4 regions of the Arthrobacter sp. UYEF21 genome follow, and region 1 is predicted to be linked to each of the others. Evidence: riboswitches for the same ligand, from Rfam matches in the RefSeq annotation. Region 1 holds a riboswitch; each other region holds the start of a gene.

Region 1 (5,847 bases):
AACCGGCCCACCATCTATCCGGCACCAGCAAACGCTCCGCATACGCGGGGATAAGGACTTCTCGTGAACAAACGACGACGCTTACTCGTGGGCGCAGCCAGCGCCCTCACCCTTACCGCCATGGCAGCCCTGTCAGCCTGCGCCGGTGCGGGAGAAAATTCCACTCCGGCTTCTTCCGGGACCACGCCCATTACCTTCGCCCTGGACTGGACGCCCAACACGAACCACACCGGGCTGTACGTGGCGCTCAACAAAGGCTATTTCGCCGCCGCCGGACTCGACGTTCAGGTACTGCCCTACAGCCAGTCCTCCACCGACACCCTCATCAACTCGGGTGCGGCGGACTTCGGAATCAGCTTCCAAAACACGGCGACGTTCGCCGCAGCAGCGGGGGTGGCCAACACCTCGGTCATGTCGGTGCTCCAGCACGATGCCACAGCCATCGGCGTCCTGGCCAGCCGGAAGGACATTGCCAGCCCTAAAGACCTCGATGGTAAAACCTTCGGCACGGCCGGGCCCAGTGCCACGTTCCCTACCGAAGCCGCAGATGCCATCAGGAACGCCGGCGGAACAGGCAACTTCGGTCGCGTCACCCTGGGCACGTCCGCCTACGAAGCCCTGTACGCCGGCAAGGTCGACTTCACCTCAGCCTTCAAGACCTGGGAAGGCATCGACGCCTCCCTCCGCGGCACTCCGATGAAGTTTTTCAACCTGCATGACTACGGCGTGCCGGACCAGTATTCGGTGATCATTGAAGGCAACCGGGAATGGATCAAGGGACACCCGGACGTGACCAAAAAGTTCGTCCAGGCCCTCCAAAAGGGATACCAATATGCCGCAGCCGACCCCGACGCTGCCGCGAAAATACTTGTTGACGCCAACCCCGGTATCTTCGCCAACGACCAGCTGGTCTACAAGAGCCAGGAAGAACTGAGTGCTTCCTACCTGAAGGACGCCAACGGCCAGGTCGGCACTCAAACAGCGGATCAGTGGAAGCAGCTGGCGGATTTCCTCTACAAGAACGCCCTGCTGGCCGATGAAAGCGGCAAACCCCTCTCCAAACCCCTTGACACCATGGCGTTGTTCACCGATGAGTATCTGGCCGGCAAATAGCTCCCGCGCCCTCCCCTGTCCCGGACGCGGGCCGCGGGACCGTAACGGCAGAAAGGCAACGCTGTGAGTGGGGGTCCGGGAGACGGAGCGGGGTGTGGGGGAAAAGCGGGCCGCTCCCGGAAAACGGGGTCTCCCCGCCGGTTCAGGACGCTCACCACCGCTGTGCCCCCGGCCGTGATTGTCCTCGCTCTCCTGGCAACCTGGCAGGGCGCAGTCGCTGCCGGCGGCCTGAAACCAACTGTGCTTCCATCTCCGCAACGGATCGTGGAGCAAGGCTGGTTGGCGCGCGAGATCATCTGGGCCAACACGGTGCCGACGCTGCAGGAAACCTTTCTTGGTTTCGCCGTCTCCCTGACCCTGGCCTGGGTCCTTGCCGTCGTCATCGACTTCTCATCGTGGCTTCGCCGGGCCCTGATGCCCCTGCTGGTGGCATCCCAGACCATACCGATCATCGCGATTGCCCCGCTGATGATCATCTGGTTCGGCTTCGGTCTGATGCCAAAGATCATGGTCATCGCTTTGGTCACGTTCTTTCCGGTGACCGTCGGCCTGATCGACGGCTTCAACCTCACCGACCGTGACGCGGGCAATCTGCTGCGCAGCATGGGCGCCAACCGGTGGAAGCAATTCGTCTATGTACGCCTTCCATCGGCTCTTCCTTCCTTCTTCACCGCCCTGCGGATCGGCATTGCCTACGCTGTTACGGGCGCCATTTTCGCCGAGTACATTGGCTCGCGGGAAGGGCTGGGTATCTACATGGCCACGATGAAAAACTCGTTCCGCACCGACCTCGTACTGGCAGCAGTCGCAGTCACCGCCTTCCTTAGTGTGGGCCTGTTCCTGCTGACCTACGCCGCCGAGCGGCTGATCATCCCCTGGCACTCCAAGGAACGCAGGAACCGCCATGTCTGAACCCACCGCTGCCGCACCCAGGGTCGAAGTACGTGCAATTAACAAATCCTTCGAGCTGGGCCACGGACAATCCCGTCCTGTCATCAACAACGTCAATTTCTCCGCACAACAAGGAGAATTCCTTGCCATCATCGGTCCCAGCGGATGCGGAAAGAGCACCCTTTTCAACATCATGGCCGGCCTGGAAAAACCCCGCGACGGCGAAATCCTCATCGATGGGCGCTCCGTCACCGGGGAACGTGAACACTTTGCCTACATGCCGCAAAAAGACCTCCTCTTTCCCTGGCGCACTATCCTTCAGAACACCGCTCTGGGCCTGGAAGTCTGCGGCGGAAGCAAAAAGACCGCGCGGGCACGTGCCGCCAGCCTCTTCCCGGCCTTCGGGCTGGCCGGTTTTGAGAACTCGCATCCCTTCGAGCTCTCCGGAGGAATGCGGCAAAGGGCCGCCCTGCTGCGCACGGTCGTCCAGGACCGTGACGTCCTATTACTGGATGAGCCCTTCGGCGCCCTCGATTCCCTCACCCGCACCGACATGCAGGCGTGGCTTCAAGATGTCTGGTCCCACAACTCCTGGACCGCGGTCCTGATCACCCACGACATCCGTGAAGCGATCTACCTGGCCGACCGGGTCGTCGTACTCAGCCCCCGGCCCGCCTCCGTGCGCCTAAACCTCCCCATCGACCTGCCCAGACCACGTCAACTGTCGATGATGGCATCGGCCCGGTTCGCCCACTACGAACTGCAACTCCTCGAAACCCTTCACCGGCCCGGCAACCTCAACGACACCACGGATGCTGCCCACGGAAGGCCTCGGGCCTGAAAGCACAAAGCCCGAGAGGACTCCAGGGAGGAGGGACGTTCCTGACGGAAGGCTATCCAATACGCCCGCTTGGAGCCCCTTGTCGTCAGGGGAACCAGCTTGTGGCAACCCTGTCGCGGACGGTATCGGATGATCGGAACCGCCGCCATGCCGTAGTGGCGCTTTTACGCAGGGGCGCCGACAGCCGGGCGGTCCAGCCCGAGATGCCCGCGCAGCGTCGAGGCGGTGTAGCGGGTGCGGAAGAGTCCTCGGCGCTGGAGGACAGGGACGACGTCATCGACGAACTCGTCCAGGGAGTCGGGCAGCAGCGGGGGCATCAGGTTGAACCCGTCAGCGCCCCCGGAGCGGAACCAGAGCTCCATCTGGTCAGCGATCTGCTCCGGCGTGCCGACCATTGTGCAGTGGCCCCCTCCTGCGGCCAGGCGCCCAAGTAACTGCCGCACGGTGGGACGTTCGGTTTCAATAATGCGCAATATGGTGGCATAACGGCCCTGCGGCCCAGTAAATTCTGCCGCCGACGGCAGGGACGGCACGGGGGCGTCCAGCTCCCAGCCTGTACAGTCCTGCTGCACGAACGTGCCCAGCCGTGTCAGGGATTCTCCGGTGGGCAGCAGCGTATCCCCCCGGTCCTGTTTGGCCCGGGCTTCGGCCTCGGTGGAGCCCACATACGTCACCAATCCGGGCATGATCGCTACCTTCCCCGGATTACGCCCGGCCGCAGCGATCCGCTGTTTCATATCCGCATAGTAGGCCTGGGCGCTGGGAAGATCGTAGGCAACGGCGTAAATCCCTTCCGCGTACCGGGCGGCAAGATCCCGGCCGGCCCCGGAAGCACCGGCCTGGAACAGCACGGGGCGTCCCTGTGGGCCCCGGGGCACGTTTAAGGGCCCCTCCACCCGGAAGTGGTCGCCCTCATGATGCAACGGCCTGACCAGGGCCGGATCGGCATAGAACCGGGCTCTGTCCCGAACCAGCGCATCATCAGCCCATGAGTCCCACAACCCCAGCGCTACCTCAATGAACTCTGCGGCGCGGCCATAGCGCTGCGCGTGGTCGGGCATCGCTTCCAGACCATGATTGCGGGCTTCAGCATCGAACATGGACGTGACCACGTTCGCCCCGATACGTCCGGCACTGATGTGATCCAGGGAGGCGAGCATCCGGGCGGCATGAAAAGGGGAATAAAAGGTGGCCGAGACGGTGCTGATAAGCCCGATGTTTTCCGTTGCCCGGGCCATGGCCGCCAGCGCGGTCAACGGTTCCAGAAACCATCTCGGACCGGCGCCGACGTCACCGGCGGACTGCCCGTCGGCGAAGAACACGGCATCGAAAAGGCCGCGTTCGGCGCTTTGTGCGAGCCGCTCATAGTAACCAATCTCTCCGAGCTGCTCCAGCGGCGATCCGGGCCGCCGCCAGGCAGCACCGTGGTGGCCGGCTCCCAGCAGGAAAGCGTTCAGATGCAGTTGCCGTTTCCCGTTCATCGCGAGGCCGCCTAGTCCATGACCAGTCCGCCGTCGACCACCAGGTTCTGCCCGGTAACCGACCGCGCCCAGGGCGAGGCGAAAAACAAGATGGCATCGGCGAACTCGGCCGGGGTGGTGACCTTACCCAGGGGGGTCGAAGCGGCAATGTAGTCAAAGACCTCCTCCGGCGTTGCGGCGCTGGCATCGGTGGTGCGCAGCAGGCCGCCGGAGACCATGTTCACGGCAATATTGTGCTGCCCCAGATCCTTGGCCATGGTGCGGGTCAATGACAGCAGGGCGGCCTTGGCCGCGGTGTAGTCGTGGTACGGGACCACCGGGTTCTGGAACAGATTGGTCCCGACGTTGATGATGCGCCCAAACCCGTGGCCACGCATCCCCTCCCAAGCCTGCTGGGTCGTGTTCAAAGCCCCCCGGACACTGCCGCCGAATTGTGCCTCAAAATCCGCCCATGAAATATCCCCGGCGCCGGAGCGGGCATCGCCGTTAAACGAGAAATCGGCCAGCGCATTATTGACCACAGTGGTGACGGCGGAACCGAAATGGGCCCGGGCCTGCTCCAGCATCACCGACACCTGACCGGAGTCGGTGACGTCAGCCTGCAGTGCAACAGCGTGCTCAGGGCCATAACCGGCGGCCAGTTCCCCGGCGGCTTCGGCGCTGCGGCGATAATTGATGACCACCCGCGCCCCCCGGGCCGCGAACGCCTGCACAATATTGCTGCCCAGACCGCGGCCACCGCCGGTCACAAGAACGATTTGTTTTGCCAGTTCCATCAGTTTCTTCACCTTCGGATAAGGCGAAAGGATGCGATCCGGGCGCCAGGACCGTGCGAACCGTTGCAGGACATCCCTTCGCTAGTGTCAACTAGATCAGGTTCAACGGGTGTCATCTCAGCCGGGCCAACAAGCCGCCCGGCACCCCGTGTCACTGGGACCGATTATACCCACCCCCGGCCAAACCAGCGCCCTCACCTGCCCGTGCTGCCGCCGTGCCCTGCCCGACCTGATTCCCAAACGGCTGTCGTGCCGGACACCACGGCGCGACCGCCGGGCCTCCCGTACCTGCGGGCACCGGTCTCCCCCGGGTGGACCGGACGGCCCTTAAAACCACCAAAATAGACACCTCCAATGTCCGCATCAACCTACAGCGCCCCCTCAGAGGTGCAACGTTGGTGCGGCAGCGTCGGAACCGTCAGAGCCCGGTACCCCGGGGAAGGCCCCGGGACCGGGTGCTCACCCGGGACAGGAACGGTTGGGTTCCATAACTGGTGAAAATGATGGATCGGACCTGCGCCTGAACCGACCTGCAGTTCCCAGGCATGAAGCAGACTGTCCTGCAGCCACGCTTTGGTCACCGTCAAGGCCTCTGTCCAATCACCAAAGCGCACCTGCAGGGTCGCCATGGCGGAGGACATGGAGCATCCCGTCCCATGAGTATTGGCCGTCTCCACCCGCCGGGCAGTGACCCTCGTAAAACTCCCGGTTCCCGGCCAGCCGTCAGGCAGCATGCGGGGTTGAA
Region 2 (5,847 bases), on a different contig from region 1:
GCCTCCCGCATCCTGGACATGGGCGACGTCCTCACCCTGATTGAGCAGGCAGAGAAGAACTGGGACAAGGACGAAGCCGCCCGGATGGCGAAGAAATTCGCCGACCAGGAAGACTTCACCCTGGACGACTTCCTCTCGCAGATGCAGCAGATCCGCAACATGGGCTCCATGAAGAAGATGCTCATGATGATGCCGGGTGCGGCCGGGATCAGGCAGCAGCTGGAAAACTTTGACGAGCGCGAGATCGACCGCGTCGAGGCGATCGTCCGCTCCATGACGCCGCACGAGCGCGTCGCCCCGAAGATCATCAACGGCTCCCGCCGCGCTCGCATCGCCCGAGGTTCCGGCGTGCACGTGTCCGAGGTGAACGGCCTGCTGGAGCGATTCGCCCAGGCCCAGAAGATGATGAAGAAGATGGCCCAGGGCGGCGGCATGCCGGGAATGCCAGGGATGCCAGGGATGCCCGGCATGGGTGGCCCCGGTGGTGCGCGCAAGGGCGGCAAGAACGCCCCGAAGAAAAAGGCACGGTCCGGCAACCCGGCCAAGGCTGCCCAAGAGCTCAAGGATGCCGAGGCCCGGCGGGCCGGAGCGGCTAAGGCCCTGCCGACGGGCGCAGCCTTCGGCCAGCAGTCGGGCGACTTTGATCCCTCGCAGCTGAACCTGCCCAAGGGGTTCGACAAGTTCCTCGGCAAGTAGACGCGTTTTGCCGGGTGGGCAGCAGCCGGTGCGCTTTTGAGGGCTGGCAACGACGCTGCTGCCATCCGGCAAGGATGTGGGGGCTCTGGAATAAGGTTGGGTCATGTTCAAGCAGAGGGTAGTTTTCGTGCACGGCGGCGGGCCGTTCGGGGCGGCAGCGTGGCCGCGCCAGCACGGGATGGCGCTGGCCTACGATGCCCTGTTCCTGCGACGCCACGGCTACGACCCCCTGGCTGAACCCGTGGAATCCTCGTTCACCGAGGACACCGCCATCATCCTTCGTTCACTGGCGGATGACGGGCGCGGTGCCGCCGGCGGGCATGTTGTTGCCCATGCTCAGGGCGCCATCGCAGCCATGATGGCGGCCGTCCAACGCCCCGACCTCGTGTTTTCCCTGACGCTGGTGGAACCCGCCTGCCTGTCGCTCACCGCCGAACTGCCCGCCACCTCAGCGCACGTGGCGCTGATGCAGCCGCTTTTTGAGGTCCGTTACGAGTTGGGCGATGAGGAATTCCAGCGGGAGTTCGTACGCCGGATGTTCGCGGCCGACCTTCAGGAGCCCTCCACGCCGGAGGAAAAACGGTCAGCGCGCCGGCTTCGCCTGCAGGCCCCATCCTGGGAAGCCCCGCTCCACATTGTTCCCGGCGTCCCCACCATGGTCCTGACCGGAGGCTGGGAGCCTCTCTACGAGGAAATCGCGGTATACCTGCGGGAAACCGGTGCCCTGCACCGCATCGCTGCAGGAGGGCACCGGCCACAGGACTCGGTTGAAGGTGACCGGGCCATCCGGTCCTTCATCGCCGAGGTCAGCAGGTCAGTCTCAGTTCAGGCTTCCTGACGCCGCTTCGCCGCCTGCGCCCGGAAGCTGCAGTTCAGGCAGATATACCTTGCCGCCGGAGGCCAGGAATTCCGCGCTCTTTTCCCGCATGCCGCTGTAGGCCTCGGCGATGGCTGCCTGGGAATCGGCTGAACCATACTCGTCCCGGATGTCCTGGCTGATTTTCATGGAGCAGAACTTCGGCCCGCACATGGAACAGAAATGCGCGGTCTTGGCCGGTTCGGCCGGCAGCGTTTCGTCATGGAAGGCTTCCGCCGTGACCGGGTCCAGGGACAATGCGAACTGGTCGCGCCAGCGGAACTCAAACCGTGCCTTGGACAGGGCGTCATCACGCTCGTGCGCACCCGGGTGGCCCTTAGCCAGGTCTGCTGCATGGGCGGCGATCTTGTAGGTGATCACCCCGGTCTTGACGTCGTCCTTGTTCGGGAGGCCAAGGTGTTCCTTGGGCGTGACGTAACAAAGCATCGCGGTGCCGTAGCGGGCGATTTCCGTGGCGCCGATGGCGGACGTGATGTGGTCATAGCCCGGGGCAATGTCCGTGACCAGCGGCCCAAGCGTGTAGAACGGGGCGCCCTTGCAGAGTTCCTGCTGGCGTTCCACGTTCTCCCGCACCAGATGGAACGGGACGTGCCCGGGACCTTCCACCATGACCTGGACATCGAATTCCCAGGCCCGCTGCGTGAGCTCCGCCAGAGTGTCCAGCTCGGCGAACTGGGCGGCGTCATTGGCGTCCGCCGTCGCTCCCGGGCGCAGTCCGTCGCCCAAAGAGAATGCGACGTCGTACTTGGCGAAGATCTCGCACAACTCGTCGAAGTGCGTGTAGAGGAAGTTCTCCTGATGGTGGGCCAGGCACCAGCCGGCCATGATTGCGCCGCCGCGGGAGACGATGCCGGTGACGCGGTTGGCCGTCAGCGGCACGTAGCGCAGCAGCACTCCGGCGTGGATGGTCATGTAGTCCACGCCCTGCTCGCACTGCTCAACCACGGTGTCACGGAAGATTTCCCAGGTCAGTTTGTTGGCCTCGCCGTTGACCTTCTCCAAAGCCTGGTAAATGGGCACGGTGCCGATGGGAACGGGGGCGTTGCGGATTAGCCATTCCCGCGTGGTGTGAATGTCATCGCCGGTGGACAGGTCCATGACGGTGTCCGCGCCCCACTGGGTGGCCCACTGGAGCTTGTCCACCTCCTCGGCAATGGAGCTGGTCACCGCGGAGTTGCCGATATTGGCGTTGATCTTCACCAGGAAGGCCTTGCCGATGATCATCGGTTCAGATTCCGGGTGGTTGATGTTATTGGGGATGATGGCGCGGCCGGCAGCGACTTCGCTGCGGACCAGTTCCACGTCACAGTTCTCGCGGAGGGCAACGAACTGCATCTCGGGCGTCACCACACCCTGCCGTGCGTAATGCATCTGCGTGACGGTCTTGCCTTCGACGGCGCGGCGGGGCACGGGCTGCGCGCCCTTCCACTCCGCGGAAGCGGCGCCGCGGCGAACTGCCGACTTGCCGTCGTCGAGCAGGTTCCGTTCCCGGCCGCTGTAGGGCTCGGTGTCGCCGCGGGCGGCGATCCACTCCGAGCGGAACGGGTTGAGGCCCACCACCGGATCGCTGCCCGGACCGGCCGTGCGGTAGGTCCGGAAAGGCCCGTTCGCCTCGCCGTTCGGCGACGGTTCCAGCGCGATCTCGGTCACGGGAACCCGGATCCCGGTGGCGTCATCATTGATGAACGCCAGCGAGTGGGACTTCAGTGACTGGGTTTCAGGCCGGACCGTTTGATCCTGGTCGGCTTCACTTTGGGCAGGGTTCAGCTGTGTTTCTTGTGTATTCAATGAATATTCACTTCCTTCGCCGGCATTACCCGGACAGGTTCAACGGTCGCAGGCTGCGTCAGCCCGATCTCAGCCCCTGCAAGGGCTCCCGTGTGGTCAAGTCGAAGCTACCACAGGCCGAGGGTGGCCTGTGACAGCAGTCACGGGGATGCTGTCGCAACCTGTCTGCCCAGCCACTTGAATTAAATTGAAGCTTCAAGTAAAATGGAGTCATGGCCACCTTCGACCCCGAAGGCCAACGGACCGGGAGCGTTCAATGACTGCAGAAGCCACCAGTCGGGATCTCCTTCCTGCCGACCTCTCCATGGGCACAGTGATGCTCAAGGTGGGCGACATGAAGCTGATGACCGACTACTACCAGCGTGCGCTCGGCCTGGAGGTCGTCGCCGAACAGGACGGCGGCGTCTACCTTGGCCGGCTCCGGCGCCCGCTGGTCCATCTTGCGGCCGCCCAGTCCTTGAGCCTGCCCCGCAGGGGCGAGGCCGGGCTGTTCCATACGGCGCTGCTCTTTGACCACCGGGCTTCGCTTGCTGCCACGGTAGCCACCGCGGCCCAGTACGAACCCCGGTCCTTCACCGGCAGCGCCGACCACCTCGTTAGCGAAGCCTTCTACTTCAATGACCCCGAAGGCAACGGCATCGAACTGTACTGGGACAGGCCCCGCGAAAACTGGTCCTGGAACGGGAAGGATGTGCTGATGGACAGCTTGGCACTGCCGCCGCAGCGCTACCTTGAGCAGCACATGACCGAGGAATCCATGGACGGCCAGCAGGCCGCCGAAGCCGGTGTGGGCCACGTCCACCTCCAGGTGGGTGATGTCCAGTCGGCGCACGATTTCTATGTGGGCACGCTGGGCTTCGAAAAGACCGCCGGCTGGCACGGGCAGGCATTGTTCGTTTCTGCGGGCGGATATCACCACCACATGGCAATGAACGTATGGAACAGCCGCGGCGCCGGACCGCGCAAGGACACCCTGGGACTAGGGGAGGTGCTCATCGAAGTCCCTTCAGGTGACGACGTCGGAGCCCTCGCTGACCGCTTGAAGGTCGCCGGGCTGGCGTCACACCACACGGGTGCCGAACTGCGCTTCGAGGATCCGTGGCGCAACAATATCCGGGTTGCTGTCCGCTAAGTGGCGCTGGCCGGAGCTGCAGGCCCCGATGCACTAGGCTGATTTCGAACGGCCGGGGCGGCACCCTTAGCTGCCCGCCAGGGCCGCACCGTCGACGGAATGAGGGCTGTGCCCATGGGCTTCACTGAAATTTTTGTAGCTACCCACGACGCCGCGCTGAAGCGTGCCGGCGTCCTTGATGCCGGCGGCTCGCCGCCGGGACCCGCACTGCGGATACCGGGAGTCAGTGATTTCGAGATAGAACAGCTCGGCGATCTCGCCGGGGCTGCGGTCCACGCCGGTGGCGAGGGCTACGAACTTGCCATGGTTGACGTTTCCAGCGACTCCCTCCTCGGCGTGCCGCCGGCGATGGTGCGGGCGCTGGCTGACCTCCTTACCTATGAAACTGAGGGTGAAGGCAACGTCCTGGATGATGTCGCCGAAAAATGGGCCGGTCACGACGATATGCCATTCGGTGCAGCCGACGCCCGGAACTATGTCCAGCAGCTCGCCGAGCTGGCCAGTGGAATTCACGACGCCGAGCGCACCGGGGTGTATGTCTGGGCGTCCTAGGCCCCTGGGGGCCTGCCAGGTCCGTCCTCTTCCCCCCATCCAGACGTGTCAAGTCGAAATCCTGACGCTGATCTGGCACAATAAACAGGTACTCGATCTGCGTGGCCCCTCTCTCCGCGTCCGGATCCTGTCCTTCGAGCCTTCAAGTACGGCCCGCCCCACGGGTGCAGAACGTCGGTTCAACCCTTTTCTGAAACAGGAGTGACCACAAAAGTGGCCGTAAAGATTCGCCTTAAGCGCTTTGGTAAAATGCGCGCACCGTACTACCGCATCGTCGTTATGGACGCACGCTCCAAGCGCGACGGCCGTGCCATCGAAGAGATCGGCAAGTACCACCCCACCGAAGAGCCCTCATACATCGAGGTCGACACAGACCGTGCCCAGTACTGGCTCGGCGTTGGCGCCCAGCCGTCCGAGCAGGTTGCCGCGATCCTCAAGATCACCGGTGACTGGCAGAAGTTCAAGGGCCTCCCGGGCCAGGAAGGCACCCTGAAGACCAAAGCTCCCAAGGCTGCCTTTGTTGCCCCAGAAAAGGGTTCCGTAATCATCCCGGAGGCCATCACCAAGAAGGCAAAGCAGTCTGACGCAGCCGAGGCCCCGGCCGAAGCAGAAGCCAACGAGGCTGAGTAGATTGCTGGCAGAAGCGCTCGAACACCTGGTCCGGGGAATCGTTGATTCTCCGGAAGATGTCAAGGTCAGCTCGAAGAACAACCGCCGGGGGGACACCCTCGAGGTCCGCGTTCATCAGGATGACCTGGGACGGGTGATCGGCCGCCAGGGCCGCACTGCACGTGCACTGCGC
Region 3 (5,847 bases), on a different contig from region 1:
CGGTGTCAGTCATCGAGGCTGTTAGGCCTCTACGTTGCCGGGCTGGGAGCCGGTGTCGGCTCCTGCCACTACTTCGCCGTTGCGGCGGCGGGTGCGGGTCCGGCTGCGGCGCGTCCGTGACTGGTCCACTTCGGCCGGGGCGGCCACGGCCGGTTCGGCGGCAGGTCCGGTGCCCGCGGTGTCGGCATCGGACGTACGACGACGGCGGTCGCCTGAGCGTCCACCCTCGGAAGCGCTGCGGCGGCTGCTGTTGTCACGGCCTCCTGAACGGTTGCTGTCGCGTCCGCCGTCGCGTCCGCCGTCGCGTCCGCTGTCGCGTCCGCTGTCGCGTCCGCTGTCGCGTCCGCTGTCGCGTCCGCTGTCGCGTCCGCTGTCGCGTCCGCTGTCGCGTCCGCTTGAGCGCGTGTTCTTCTTGCCGGTTTCGCCCAGGTCCTCCAGGACTTCGGCATCTACACCGGCGAGCGTGCGCTTGTTGCGGGGCAACCGGCCCTTGGTGCCTGCCGGGATGTCCAGCTCTTCATACAGGTGCGGGGACGAAGAGTAAGTCTCCACGGGTTCCGGAACGCTCAGGCCCAGGGCCTTGTTGATCAGGCCCCAGCGCGGCATGTCGTCCCAGTCAACAAAGGTCACGGCTGTCCCCTTGTTGCCGGCACGGCCCGTGCGGCCCACGCGGTGCAGGTAGATTTTTTCGTCTTCAACACACTGGTAGTTGATGACGTGCGTGACGTCATCCACGTCGATCCCGCGGGCAGCGACGTCGGTGGCCACGAGCACGTCCACTTTGTTGTTACGGAACGCACGGAGCGCCTGCTCGCGGGCGCCCTGGCCCAGGTCACCGTGGATGGCGGCAGCGGCGAAACCGCGGTCCAGCAGTTCTTCGGCCACCTTGGCTGCCGTGCGCTTGGTCTTGGTGAAGATGATGGTGCGGCCACGGCCGCGGGCCTGCAGGATGCGGGAAACAACTTCGATCTTGTCCATGCTGTGGGCACGGTAGATGAGTTGGCGGATGTCGCGCTTGGTGAGGCCCTCGTCTTCGGGATCAGCTGCCCGGATGTGGGTGGGCTGCGTCATGTAGCGGCGGGCCATCGCGATGACCGGGCCCGGCATGGTTGCGGAGAAAAGCAGGGTCTGGCGGACTCCCGGCGTACCGGCAATAAGCGTTTCCACGTCCGGGAGGAAGCCCAGATCCAGCATTTCGTCGGCCTCGTCCAGGATGACGGTCTTAACGTTCTTGAGGCTCAGGTGCTTCTGTTTGTACAGGTCGATGAGGCGGCCGGGGGTTCCCACCACAATCTCGACCCCCTTCTGCAAAGCCTCCACCTGGGGCTCGTACGCACGGCCGCCGTAGATGGTGGTGATGCGGGCGTTGCGCTTCCGCGACGCGGTCTGAAGGTCGTTGGCAACCTGGACGGCCAGTTCGCGGGTCGGCACGATGACAAGGGCCTGCGGTGCACCGGGAACGGCGAGCTTGTCGAAGCCGGCGTCATCCGGTCCCACCACGCGCTGCAGCGCGGGGATGCCGAAGCCGAGGGTCTTGCCGGTGCCTGTCTTGGCCTGGCCGATGATGTCGTGGCCTGCGAGGGCTACGGGCAGGGTCATGGCCTGGATGGGGAACGGGTGGGTGATCCCGGCGTCTGCCAGGGACTCGACGATATCGGCGCGGACGTTGTAGTCGGCGAAGGATTTCTCCTCGATTTCGTGCGGCTTCTCGTCCGAGATGATGGTCTCTTCGGGTTCGATCGTTTCGATGCCGGAATCGTCAGTCAGGATCTGGTGGGTATGCAATTCACTCACAGGTGAGTTTCCTTATTCATTTGGGCATTGGCGCTGCCTGCTCAACGGCTGGCCAACGAGGCCGTACCGGAGCACGCTCGGGCGCGCAAGCAAATCCAGTGGAAGCCGATCGCGGGCTATCTAAATGCTGGCACTGGTGACCAGCGGGTCTATCTCAAGATCGCGTAGGGGCGGGCTTGTTGAATCCAAAATCAAGGAAATCAACGACCGGGCATCCATTTCTACTACTTCAGTCTAGCCGTACGGACATGGAATTCCGGCCTTGCCCCTCAGGGGAGTGCCCAGTCAGTTCAGGACAGCAACTCGAAGTGGACCTCGCGGGCGGCGATGTCGGAGGAGATCAGGCGGACCCGGACCTTGGTTCCGGACTCGAGGTCGCCTGCGCAGCGGGCGGTCACGGCTGGCTCGGAGATCTGGATGATCCCCGAGGGGCCGTTGCCGTTTTTGCCGGCTCCGCCCCGCCCGTTTCCGTTTCCGTTGCCGTTCTTTCCGTTCCCGTTATCCTTCTGCGGCTTGGACCCGGAAATGACAATCGCATCGAACTCCTGGCCGATGTGGTTGACCAGAAGTGCGGCCTCCACGGTGTCCAGCGCCATGCGCTCCATCCGGGCAGCCAGTTGGTCCGAGCCAGCCATGATTTCCGGCAGGGTGGGCAGGGCTTCCCGCGCCCAGCCAGGCACCGGCCGGCCGTTGCTCAGGGCCTCGCAGATCACCAGGACAAAGCGGTCGATAAGCCGCCGGAGGGGCGCCGTGGTGTGGGCATAGGCGGCGCCGATGGCGGACTGGATGGCGTCCTCAGGAACAGTGCCATCAAAGGCGGTGTAACTTGCGCCGCGGAACAGCATTCCGGCGGAGTGCAGGATGGCCAACTGCCGCGGCTCGGTGGGATCGAGGCTGCGAAGGTACTCGCCATAGCTGGTTTTCCCATCCCATGCCTTGCCCAGGGCCACGGTTTGGAGCCTGAAATGCCTGAGGGAGCGCTCGTCCGGGGCGGGCATGGTCCGCAGGATGCCTACTTTCCCCGTCAGCATCAGCTTGGCCGCCGCCATGCCCGCCATGAGGGAAATCTGTGCATTCCAGTCTTCCACCGGGAGCTGCGGCGCCGCTGCAATCCGGTAGCCGCCGTCGGGGGTCTGCACGATCTCCTGCTCCGGCATGTTCAGGCTGGCACCGCCGCGCTGCCGCTCCAGTTCAACGCGCTTGAGCCCCACTTCCCTCAGGAGCTGCAGCACGGGGTTGGCTGTGCCGGCATCGATGTCGGCCTGGACGCCCTTGTAGTCCAGCTTGGCCCGGCTGCGGATCGTGGCCCGCTGGACGGTGACGGTCGAAACCTGGGCGGCGTCGTCCAGCCCGAAGTCCCAAACAAATGCAGCGCACAGCTGATCGGCCAGGAGGCTGCCGGCTTGTTCGCTGATGACTTCAGGGTGCAAGGGGATGCGGCCGTCCGGGGCGTAGAACGTCTGGCCGCGGCGGCGGGTTTCGGCATCCAGGCTGCCGCCGGGGCGGACAAAAGAGGGCACATCAGCGATGGCATAAAGCACCCGGTAGCCGGCGCCGGCACGTTCGATGGAAAGCGCCTGGTCCAGGTCCGTGGACGACGCCGGATCGATCGTCAGGAACTCAACGTCCGTCAGGTCCGCGGCGGGGAGCTGGTGGGCTGCCACTGCTGCCTCGGCGTCGCGGACCGCCTCTGCAGGGTAGGGGCCCGGCAGTTCCAGTTCGGTCCGCAGGGCACTCAGCGCTGCCGCGAGGGCGTTGGTCTGCTCGCGGACATTGGGGGCCAGCCGATGATGTGACACGAAAGTCAGGTTAGCCCGATTTCCATGGATCGTGCACGCCCCGCCCCGCTGCGCGCAGGTTTCTTAGGATGCGGCGGCGTCCAGGGCGACCACGAGGGCGCCGGCCGCTGCGGCGGGGTCGGCGGCTTCCGTGATGGCTCGCACCACAACTATCCTGCTTGCCCCGGCTTCCACCACCTGCTCAACGTTGCTCAAATCGATGCCGCCGATCGCAAACCAGGGCAGTGTGGCCTGGGCGCCGCCGGCGGCGCGGACTGCCTCCGCTGCATAGCGCACCAGGTCGAGGCCGACGGCGGCCCGGCCGGGTTTGGTGGGGGTAGCCCACACCGGTCCGACGCAGAAGTAGTCCAGGCCGCCGTCGGCAGTCACCGTTGCGGACATCCGGATGGCGCCCTCGATCTGTTCGGTAGTGTGGGTGGAGAGCCCCACGGTGGCTCCGGCACCGAGCAGAGTGCGGGCCGATGCCACGGGCAGGTCCTTCTGCCCGATATGGAAGACGGGCGCGCCCGTCAGCATGGCGATGTCGGCGCGGTCATTGACGGCCCAGAGACGGCCGTGCCGGGCGGCGGCTGCCTGGAGCACCGCCAACAGTTCCAGCTCCTCGGCGGCCTCGATCCCCTTGTCGCGGAGCTGGATGATGTCCACCCCGCCGGCAAACGCCGCGTCCACAAATTCCGCGAAGTCCCCGCGGTCCCGGCGGGCATCGGTGCACAGGTACAACCTGGCGCTGGTGGGCAGGCCGTTGCTGGACGCCTCCGGCGGTATCTGGGCGGAGTGGCTGGGAGGGGTAGCGGGAGCGGAGTGTGCGTTCATGGAAACTACCCTAGTTCCCCTAAACTGGGTGAGTACTGCGGGAGCCCGTTGCAGCCGTCACAAAGCGGCCGGGCTGAGAGGGCACCAGAGCCGACCGCTTGACCTGATCCGGCTAGTACCGGCGTAGGGAAGGAAACACATGCTCTCCCCATCCAGCGGCGCACCCGCCAGCCCGCCAGCCAGTGCACCAGCCAGCCCGCCTTCCGAGCCAGCAGGCAGTCCCGATTTCTGCCACGCCGACGTAGCTGTCATTGGCGGCGGCGTCATTGGCCACGGGATCGCCTGGGAAGTGCGGCGCTCCGGCCGCTCCGTGGTCCTGATCGATGATGCACCCGGCTCCGGGGCCAGTTGGGCGGCAGCCGGCATGCTCGCGCCCGTCAGCGAACTGCACTACCAGGAGGAAGACCTTCTGGAGCTGATGCTCGAATCCTCCGGCCTCTGGCCCGCCTTCGCAGCCCACCTCGCCGGGGCCGGGGCGGGGGATACCGGCTACCTGACGACGCCGACCCTCGCCGTCGGTGCCGATGCCGCGGACCGCCGCGCGCTGATGGACCTGCGGACCGTGCAGCAGGCCAGCGGCCTGGTGGTGGAACCGCTGACCGTCCGGGAAGCACGGATGAGGGAGCCGCTCCTCAGCCCGGCGATTTCCTGCGCCTTGGAAATCCCGGCGGACCACCAGGTGGATCCGCGGAAGCTGGTGGCGTCCCTGCAGCAGGTCCTGGCCAGCCACGAACCCGGCGCCGGAACCGCTGTGGACGGCGCCCGCGGCGGGTTCGCCGTCGGGCACCGGGCCGAAGCCCTACTCTGGGATGCCGGACGCGTCAGCGGGGTGAAGCTGGCCAACGGCGGCACAGTCACTGCGGGAGAGACCATTGTGGCCAACGGCCTGCAGGCGGCTGCGCTGGAAGGATTGCCGGACGGGCTGCGCTTGCCTCTCCGCCCTGTGTACGGCGACATCCTGCGCCTCGCCGTACCGCGGCACCTGCGTCCGCTGGTCACCTCCACCGTCCGCGGCCTGGTCCACGGGGTGCCGGTCTACATCGTCCCGCGGCAGGACGACACCGTGGTGATCGGCGCAACCCAGCGGGAGGATGCACTGTCCGCCATCCCGGACGCCGCCGTGTCGGACCCTGCCTTGCCGGGCCCCATCACGCCGAGCACTGCCTTTTCACACACCATCACGCCGAGCACTGCCGTCTCCGCAGGCGGCGTCTACCAGTTGCTCCGCGACGCACAGGCCCTGCTGCCCGCCGTCGCCGAGCTGGAGCTCCTGGAATGTACCGCGCGGGCGCGCCCCGCGACGCCGGACAACGCACCCCTGCTCGGCCGTGTACCCGACTCCCGGCCCGGTGTCGGACACATCGCCGGGCTGATCATTGCCACCGGATTCTTCCGCCACGGCGTGCTGCTGGCTCCAGCGGCGGCGGCCATCTGCCGGGAC
Region 4 (5,847 bases), on a different contig from region 1:
GATGGAGTACAGGGCCTGGGACCACAACCACACCACAAACGCGAAACCCAGGGTGACGCCGGCCTGGAGCCCAGCCCAGTACCAGAGGGCGAACGTGGCGCCGGACAGCAGGGCCATGCCCACGGTGATGACGATGGCGAACGCCGCAATGCCAATAAACATGTTGGGGAACCCGAACAACGAGCTCTGCCAGGTTTGCATCACCTGCCCGCAGGAGATCCAGGGATTCACATCGCACACGGTGGTGTGGTTCGGATCCTTGAGGACCTCGAGCTTTTCCAGGACCAGCGTTCCCGAGGCGAGCCAGCCGATGACCCCGGTCATGACCATGAGCCAGCCGAGCGGCCGGCTGGTGGCCATGGGCGGCACAGTGGCGGGCGTCGCGGTCAACGTCCCTGCCGTGGGGGAGACGGCCGGCGAGCCGGTGCCGTCGGACGAAATGGCGGGCATGGTGTGGCGTCCTTTGCTTCGGGTGCTCCTTGCCCGATTGTATCGCCGGTACCTGTTGGGGTTGTCCAGCGAACGCCAACGTCCGCAGATCATTAACCCACTGCTTCCGCAGCCTTTGAGCCCGGGTGTGAGAGAATGAACGTGGCTGGAGGCCGACCCACATTCGGACTCCGGTCCGGTGGCTTGTTTCAAGACCGCCAATGATGAGCAGGGCAGGCATCGGATCCTCTGATCCGGCTTCCCGCGACTCCATTGGTCGGCACCTGGTTGTGGCGTGTAGAACAACGGGTTTCAGGACACAGCCGACGGCTCCCACGGGCTGCCGCACCCCAATGCCGGTGCGAACCTGGGAGTATCCACTTGACTTCTGTCAACGCCCGCGGGTTTTGACAATATATGCCCGATGGGTGCCGGATGTGGCGGTGCGTCAGGGGCAGGAGTGTTGCCACATATGGAAAATGAACAAGTACCAGCCGTTGATGTTGAAGCAGTGGCCCCGGATGCCGCCGAGGCGCCCAAGAGAGTTACCAGGACCCGGCGAAAAGCAGCGCCGAAGGTGGCCGATGGTGCCGCCGACGCCGCTGCCCTGACTGAAGCTGTCGCGGGGACCGCCGGCGGCGAAGCATTTGGCGACGCCGCACCGGAAACCAGTGCCCCCATTCGCCGGACGCGCGCCCGCAAGAAGCCAGAGGCCGCCGAGCCGCTGCCCGTCTTCGCCGTCGACGCTACCGAGGCATCCGCCGCCGGGGAGATAGTCCCGTCTGTTTCGGCCGAGTCTGCAGCCGCGGCCACGGAGGTTGAAGCCGACGCGAAGCCCGTCCGCCGCCGTCGCGTTGCCACCCGCAAGACCTCAGCGCCGGCCGTTGCAGCCCCGGATGCAGCAGCCCCCGAAGCCGCTGCTTCCGAAGCAACCCCTGCAGCAGCCCCCGCCGCTGCGGCCCCTGTTGGTGTAGCCCACGAAGTTGTTGCAGCCCCCGAAGCCGCTGCTTCCGACGCAACCCCTGCAGCAGCCCCCGCCGCTGCTTCCGCTACCCAGGCCCAGGCCGCCGCTTCGGCGGAGGAGGCGGTCGCCGCCGGGCCTGCCAGCCCCTTCGGTTCGCTGTTCCTGGAACCGGGTTCGGCAACGTCGGTGCTCTTCCAGGCGCCCGACCTGACCACTGTTGTCCGGCCTGCTCCCGCCGCTGCTGCGGAAGAAACGGAAGAGGACGACGCCGAAGAAGGCGACGCGGACGTCGCCAACAGCCGCAGCAGGCGCCGTAGCCGTGGCCGCCGCGGGCGTAGCCGCACCGGTGAAAACGACGCCGACGACGGCGACGCCGACGGCGCCGACGGCGACCAGGACGGTGCCGCAGAGGACGATGAAGAATCCGCCGGCCAGGCCGATGAAGGCGTAACGTCCCGCCGTCGCCGTCGCCGCCGCCGCGGTGACCAGGATCTTGAACTGACCGGAGGCGGGGATGACGATCCGCCCAACACAGTGACGCGCGTCCGCGCGCCGCGTGCGGCCAGTGAACCCGCAGTCAACAACCGGGTGACCAGCGTCAAGGGCTCCACCAGGCTCGAAGCAAAGAAGCAGCGCCGCCGCGAATCCCGCGACACCGGCCGTCGCCGCACGGTTATCACCGAAGCTGAGTTCCTGGCCCGCCGTGAATCAGTGGACCGCCAGATGATCGTCCGCCAGCGCGACGACAGAATCCAGATCGGCGTCCTCGAAGACGGCGTCCTGGCGGAGCACTTCGTCTCCAAGACCCAGCAGGACTCCCTGATCGGCAACGTCTACCTCGGCAAGGTGCAGAACGTCCTGCCCTCCATGGAAGCGGCATTCGTTGACATCGGACGCGGGCGCAATGCCGTGCTGTACGCCGGCGAAGTGAACTGGGAATCCGTGAACCTCGAAGGCAAGCAGCGCCGGATCGAAAACGCGCTGAAGTCCGGCGACACCGTCCTGGTCCAGGTCACCAAGGATCCGGTGGGCCACAAGGGCGCGCGCCTGACCAGCCAGATTTCCCTCCCGGGCCGTTACCTCGTGTATGTGCCTGGCGGCTCCATGACCGGCATCTCCCGCAAGCTGCCCGACGTCGAACGCAACCGCCTCAAGCGCATCCTCAAGGACCGCCTGCCCGAGCACGCCGGCGTGATCGTCCGTACCGCTGCAGAAGGTGCTTCCGAAGAGGAACTCACGCATGACATCAACCGGCTGCGGGCGCAGTGGGAGGGCATCGAAAGCCAGTCCACGTCCACCAAGATCCTGGCCCCGGAACTTCTCTACGGCGAACCAGATCTCACCATCAAGGTGGTCCGTGACGTCTTCAACGAGGACTTCTCCAAGCTGATCGTCTCCGGTGAGGAAGCCTGGGACACCATCGAGGCCTACGTCACATACGTTGCCCCGGATCTGGTGGGCCGCCTGGAAAAGTGGACCAAGGATCAGGACATCTTCGCCGCGTGGCGGATCGACGAACAGATCCACAAGGCGCTGGAACGCAAGGTCTTCCTGCCCTCCGGCGGCTCGCTGGTCATCGACCGCACCGAAGCCATGACCGTAGTGGACGTCAACACCGGAAAATTCACGGGCAGCGGCGGCAACCTCGAGGAAACTGTCACCAAGAACAACCTCGAAGCGGCCGAAGAAGTGGTCCGGCAGCTCCGGCTTCGCGACATCGGCGGCATCATCGTCATCGACTTCATCGACATGGTCCTTGAGTCCAACCGCGATCTGGTGCTCCGCCGTATGGTGGAATGCCTTGGCCGTGACCGCACCAAGCACCAGGTGGCCGAAGTGACCTCCCTCGGTTTGGTCCAGATGACGCGCAAGCGCATGGGTACCGGGCTCCTGGAAGTCTTCGGCGAGCAGTGCGAAACGTGCGCCGGCCGCGGAATCGTCACCCACGACGACCCCGTGGAGCACCGCCGCGCCAACACCGTCGCCGCGGAGCACCATGTGCAGCGTGTGGACAGCCGACCCGACACCCAGCGGATCGACAGCCAGCGTAGCGACGCCCAGCGCCCGGACGCCCAGCAGGGCGGCCGGACGGACAGGAAGCGCCGCCGCGGCCGCGGCGGCCAACCCCTCGAGATGGCCCCGGCAGCTCCGGTGCAGATCCACACGGTCCACCCGGATCCCAGCGACGCCGAGCGCCACGCCAAGGCGGAGGCCACCAGGGCAGCCCTTGCCAACATTGCAGCCGCCGCCCATGCCGCGCACCTGCACGACGACGAAGTGGCCCACGCCTCAGCAGCCGGGGGTAATGCTTCCGGCGCGGCGGCCCCGGCTCATGCACCGGTAGAACGGTCCGAGACCGACAACGCCGGCCGCCCGGCCGCTGTGCTGACTTTCGGCGGCGAGCAGGTGGTGCTGCCCTTCGTGGAGCACCACGAGGATCAGCCGCAGGCCCCGGCCCTGACACTGGACAGGCTCACGGAGGCCTTCGCCAAGCTTGGCGTGCCGGCACCTGTTGCAGAAGCCATGCCGACGGAGAGCGCTCAGGCCGCGGGCGAGCAGACCCAGAGCCAGCCGGCGGCACGCCAGCCGGCCGCGGCTCCTGTCCGTCAGGCTCCTGCCGCGGTGGAGAAGGACTACTCCGACCACACCGAGCAGACCCGTACCCGCCGCCCGCGGCGCAACCGCAGTGCCAGCCGTGCCCAGGGCGCAGCTAACGCCACCACGGTGGAGCACCACGAAGCGGTGCCGGTTGAGTCCGCAGGCCATACCCATGCCGCTAAGGCTCCGGAGCTCACCCAGGCTCCTGCCGCTGCCAAACCGGCAGACACCAGCGCACCCATCATCCTGGGCGTAGGGGTTCCTGCTTCGGAACTCTGACCTTTCGCAAGGACATCGGCCAGATTGCCCGGACACTTCACTCATCGGTGGAGTGCCCGGGCATTCCGCGTTTGTGGGGTTCATCTAAAACGGTGTCTTATGGGAAACGCTAGTGTTGGGTACTGACACGGGGTGCCGCGCAGAGAGCCGGCTGAGATCCAGACCCGTTGAACCTGTCCGGTTAGCACCGGCGAAGGAATGTCCCCTATGGCTTCAACCCACGTTCTACCTTCCGTATCTGCCGCCACTCCCGAAACGGCGGCAGCATCCGAAACGCCGCCTGCCCTTGCCACGGTGCATCCGGCACGTGGGCCTTCCAATGCGGTGGACGTGCTGCGGCATACTCCGCGGGTGCTGTCCATTGCCGGATCGGATCCGTCCGGTGGCGCGGGCATCCAGGCCGACCTCAAGAGCATTGCCGCCCTGGGCGGTTACGGCATGGCAGCCATCACCGCGTTGACCGTGCAGAACACCCGCGGCGTCCAAGGGGTCCATGTGCCGCCCGCTGGCTTCCTGGCCCAGCAGCTTGATGCCGTCAGCGATGACATTGCCATCGACGCCGTCAAAATCGGCATGCTGGGCAGTGTGGAGGTGATTGACGTGGTCCGCAGCTGGCTGGAGAAGGTGCGCCCCGCCGTCGTGGTTCTGGATCCGGTGATGGTGGCCACGAGTGGGGACCGACTGCTGAAGGAATCGGCGGAGGCTGCCCTGCTGGACCTGCTGCCGCTCGCGGACCTGATCACGCCCAACCTCGCGGAGCTCGCCATCCTGGTGGGGGAGCCGCAGGTGCGGAACTGGCCGGACGCGCTGGAGCAGGGGAAGCGGCTGGCCGCGGCCACGGGCGCCACCATCCTGGTCAAGGGAGGCCATCTCGACGGCGATGCGTGCCCGGATGCCCTGATTAACGCACGCGGACTGCTCACCCGGCCGGTAGTGGAAGTGACTGGAGACAGGATCCCCACCCGCAACAGCCACGGCACCGGCTGCTCACTGTCCTCGGCCATGGCTACGGCGCAGGCCCGGCTGGGTGACTGGGAAGCCTCGCTGCGGCAGGTGAAGCCGTGGCTCCGCGGTGCTCTGCAGGCTTCCGGTCAGCTGGAGGTAGGCGAAGGCAACGGCCCCATCCACCACTTCCACCACCTGGAGCAGGCTCCCGCCCCCGGGGAATTCGCTGCCGCGCTTCGCCGGGCGGCGGCCCCGGACCTGGCAGTCATTTACGGGCTGGAATTCATCCGGGCGCTGGCTGCCGGCACGCTGGCGGAAGAGCAGTTCGCCTACTACCTCGCCCAGGACGCTATCTACCTTAACGGCTACTCACGTGTGCTTGCCCGCGCCAGTGCGCTGGCGCCGACGGAAGCCGCGCAGCTGTTCTGGGCCCGGTCAGCCCAGCAGTGCCTCGAGGTCGAATCGGAACTGCACCGCAACTGGCTCAGTACGCGCACGGTAGAACCCGTCCTTGGCCCGGTCACCAAGTCGTATGTGGACCACCTGTTGGCAACCTCAGCCGCCGGCAGCTACGGAGTGCTGGTTGCAGCTCTCCTGCCTTGCTTCTGGCTGTACGCCGAGGTGGGAGAAAC

The links. Region 1 has a riboswitch for thiamine pyrophosphate ahead of ABIB27_RS15450 (3-oxoacyl-ACP reductase). Riboswitches for the same ligand answer to the same signal wherever they lie in the genome.
Region 2: another riboswitch for thiamine pyrophosphate. It lies ahead of thiC (phosphomethylpyrimidine synthase ThiC); the one in region 1 lies ahead of ABIB27_RS15450 (3-oxoacyl-ACP reductase).
Region 3: another riboswitch for thiamine pyrophosphate. It lies ahead of ABIB27_RS00230 (FAD-dependent oxidoreductase); the one in region 1 lies ahead of ABIB27_RS15450 (3-oxoacyl-ACP reductase).
Region 4: another riboswitch for thiamine pyrophosphate. It lies ahead of ABIB27_RS02270 (bifunctional hydroxymethylpyrimidine kinase/phosphomethylpyrimidine kinase); the one in region 1 lies ahead of ABIB27_RS15450 (3-oxoacyl-ACP reductase).

The regions. Positions count from the first base shown of each region.
Region 1 covers NZ_JBEPNF010000016.1:4,998-10,844, forward strand. Annotated here, with positions in the region: gene ABIB27_RS15430 (ABC transporter substrate-binding protein) at 64-1,113, shown strand; gene ABIB27_RS15435 (ABC transporter permease) at 1,276-2,025, shown strand; gene ABIB27_RS15440 (ABC transporter ATP-binding protein) at 2,018-2,845, shown strand; gene ABIB27_RS15445 (LLM class flavin-dependent oxidoreductase) at 3,010-4,326, opposite strand; gene ABIB27_RS15450 (3-oxoacyl-ACP reductase) at 4,338-5,102, opposite strand; TPP riboswitch at 5,159-5,261, opposite strand; gene ABIB27_RS15455 (bifunctional hydroxymethylpyrimidine kinase/phosphomethylpyrimidine kinase) at 5,471-5,836, opposite strand; gene ABIB27_RS15460 (recombinase family protein) at 5,759-5,847, shown strand, end outside.
Region 2 covers NZ_JBEPNF010000001.1:399,267-405,113, forward strand. Annotated here, with positions in the region: gene ffh (signal recognition particle protein) at 1-696, shown strand, start outside; gene ABIB27_RS01830 (alpha/beta hydrolase) at 800-1,534, shown strand; gene thiC (phosphomethylpyrimidine synthase ThiC) at 1,517-3,361, opposite strand; TPP riboswitch at 3,356-3,463, opposite strand; gene ABIB27_RS01840 (VOC family protein) at 3,618-4,493, shown strand; gene ABIB27_RS01845 (hypothetical protein) at 4,608-5,045, shown strand; gene rpsP (30S ribosomal protein S16) at 5,259-5,675, shown strand; gene ABIB27_RS01855 (RNA-binding protein) at 5,677-5,847, shown strand, end outside.
Region 3 covers NZ_JBEPNF010000001.1:42,922-48,768, forward strand. Annotated here, with positions in the region: gene ABIB27_RS00210 (DNA-methyltransferase) at 1-13, opposite strand, end outside; gene ABIB27_RS00215 (DEAD/DEAH box helicase) at 22-1,794, opposite strand; gene ABIB27_RS00220 (RNB domain-containing ribonuclease) at 2,085-3,593, opposite strand; gene thiE (thiamine phosphate synthase) at 3,657-4,406, opposite strand; TPP riboswitch at 4,434-4,553, shown strand; gene ABIB27_RS00230 (FAD-dependent oxidoreductase) at 4,546-5,847, shown strand, end outside.
Region 4 covers NZ_JBEPNF010000001.1:479,146-484,992, forward strand. Annotated here, with positions in the region: gene ABIB27_RS02260 (vitamin K epoxide reductase family protein) at 1-450, opposite strand, end outside; gene ABIB27_RS02265 (Rne/Rng family ribonuclease) at 902-4,270, shown strand; TPP riboswitch at 4,389-4,486, shown strand; gene ABIB27_RS02270 (bifunctional hydroxymethylpyrimidine kinase/phosphomethylpyrimidine kinase) at 4,469-5,847, shown strand, end outside.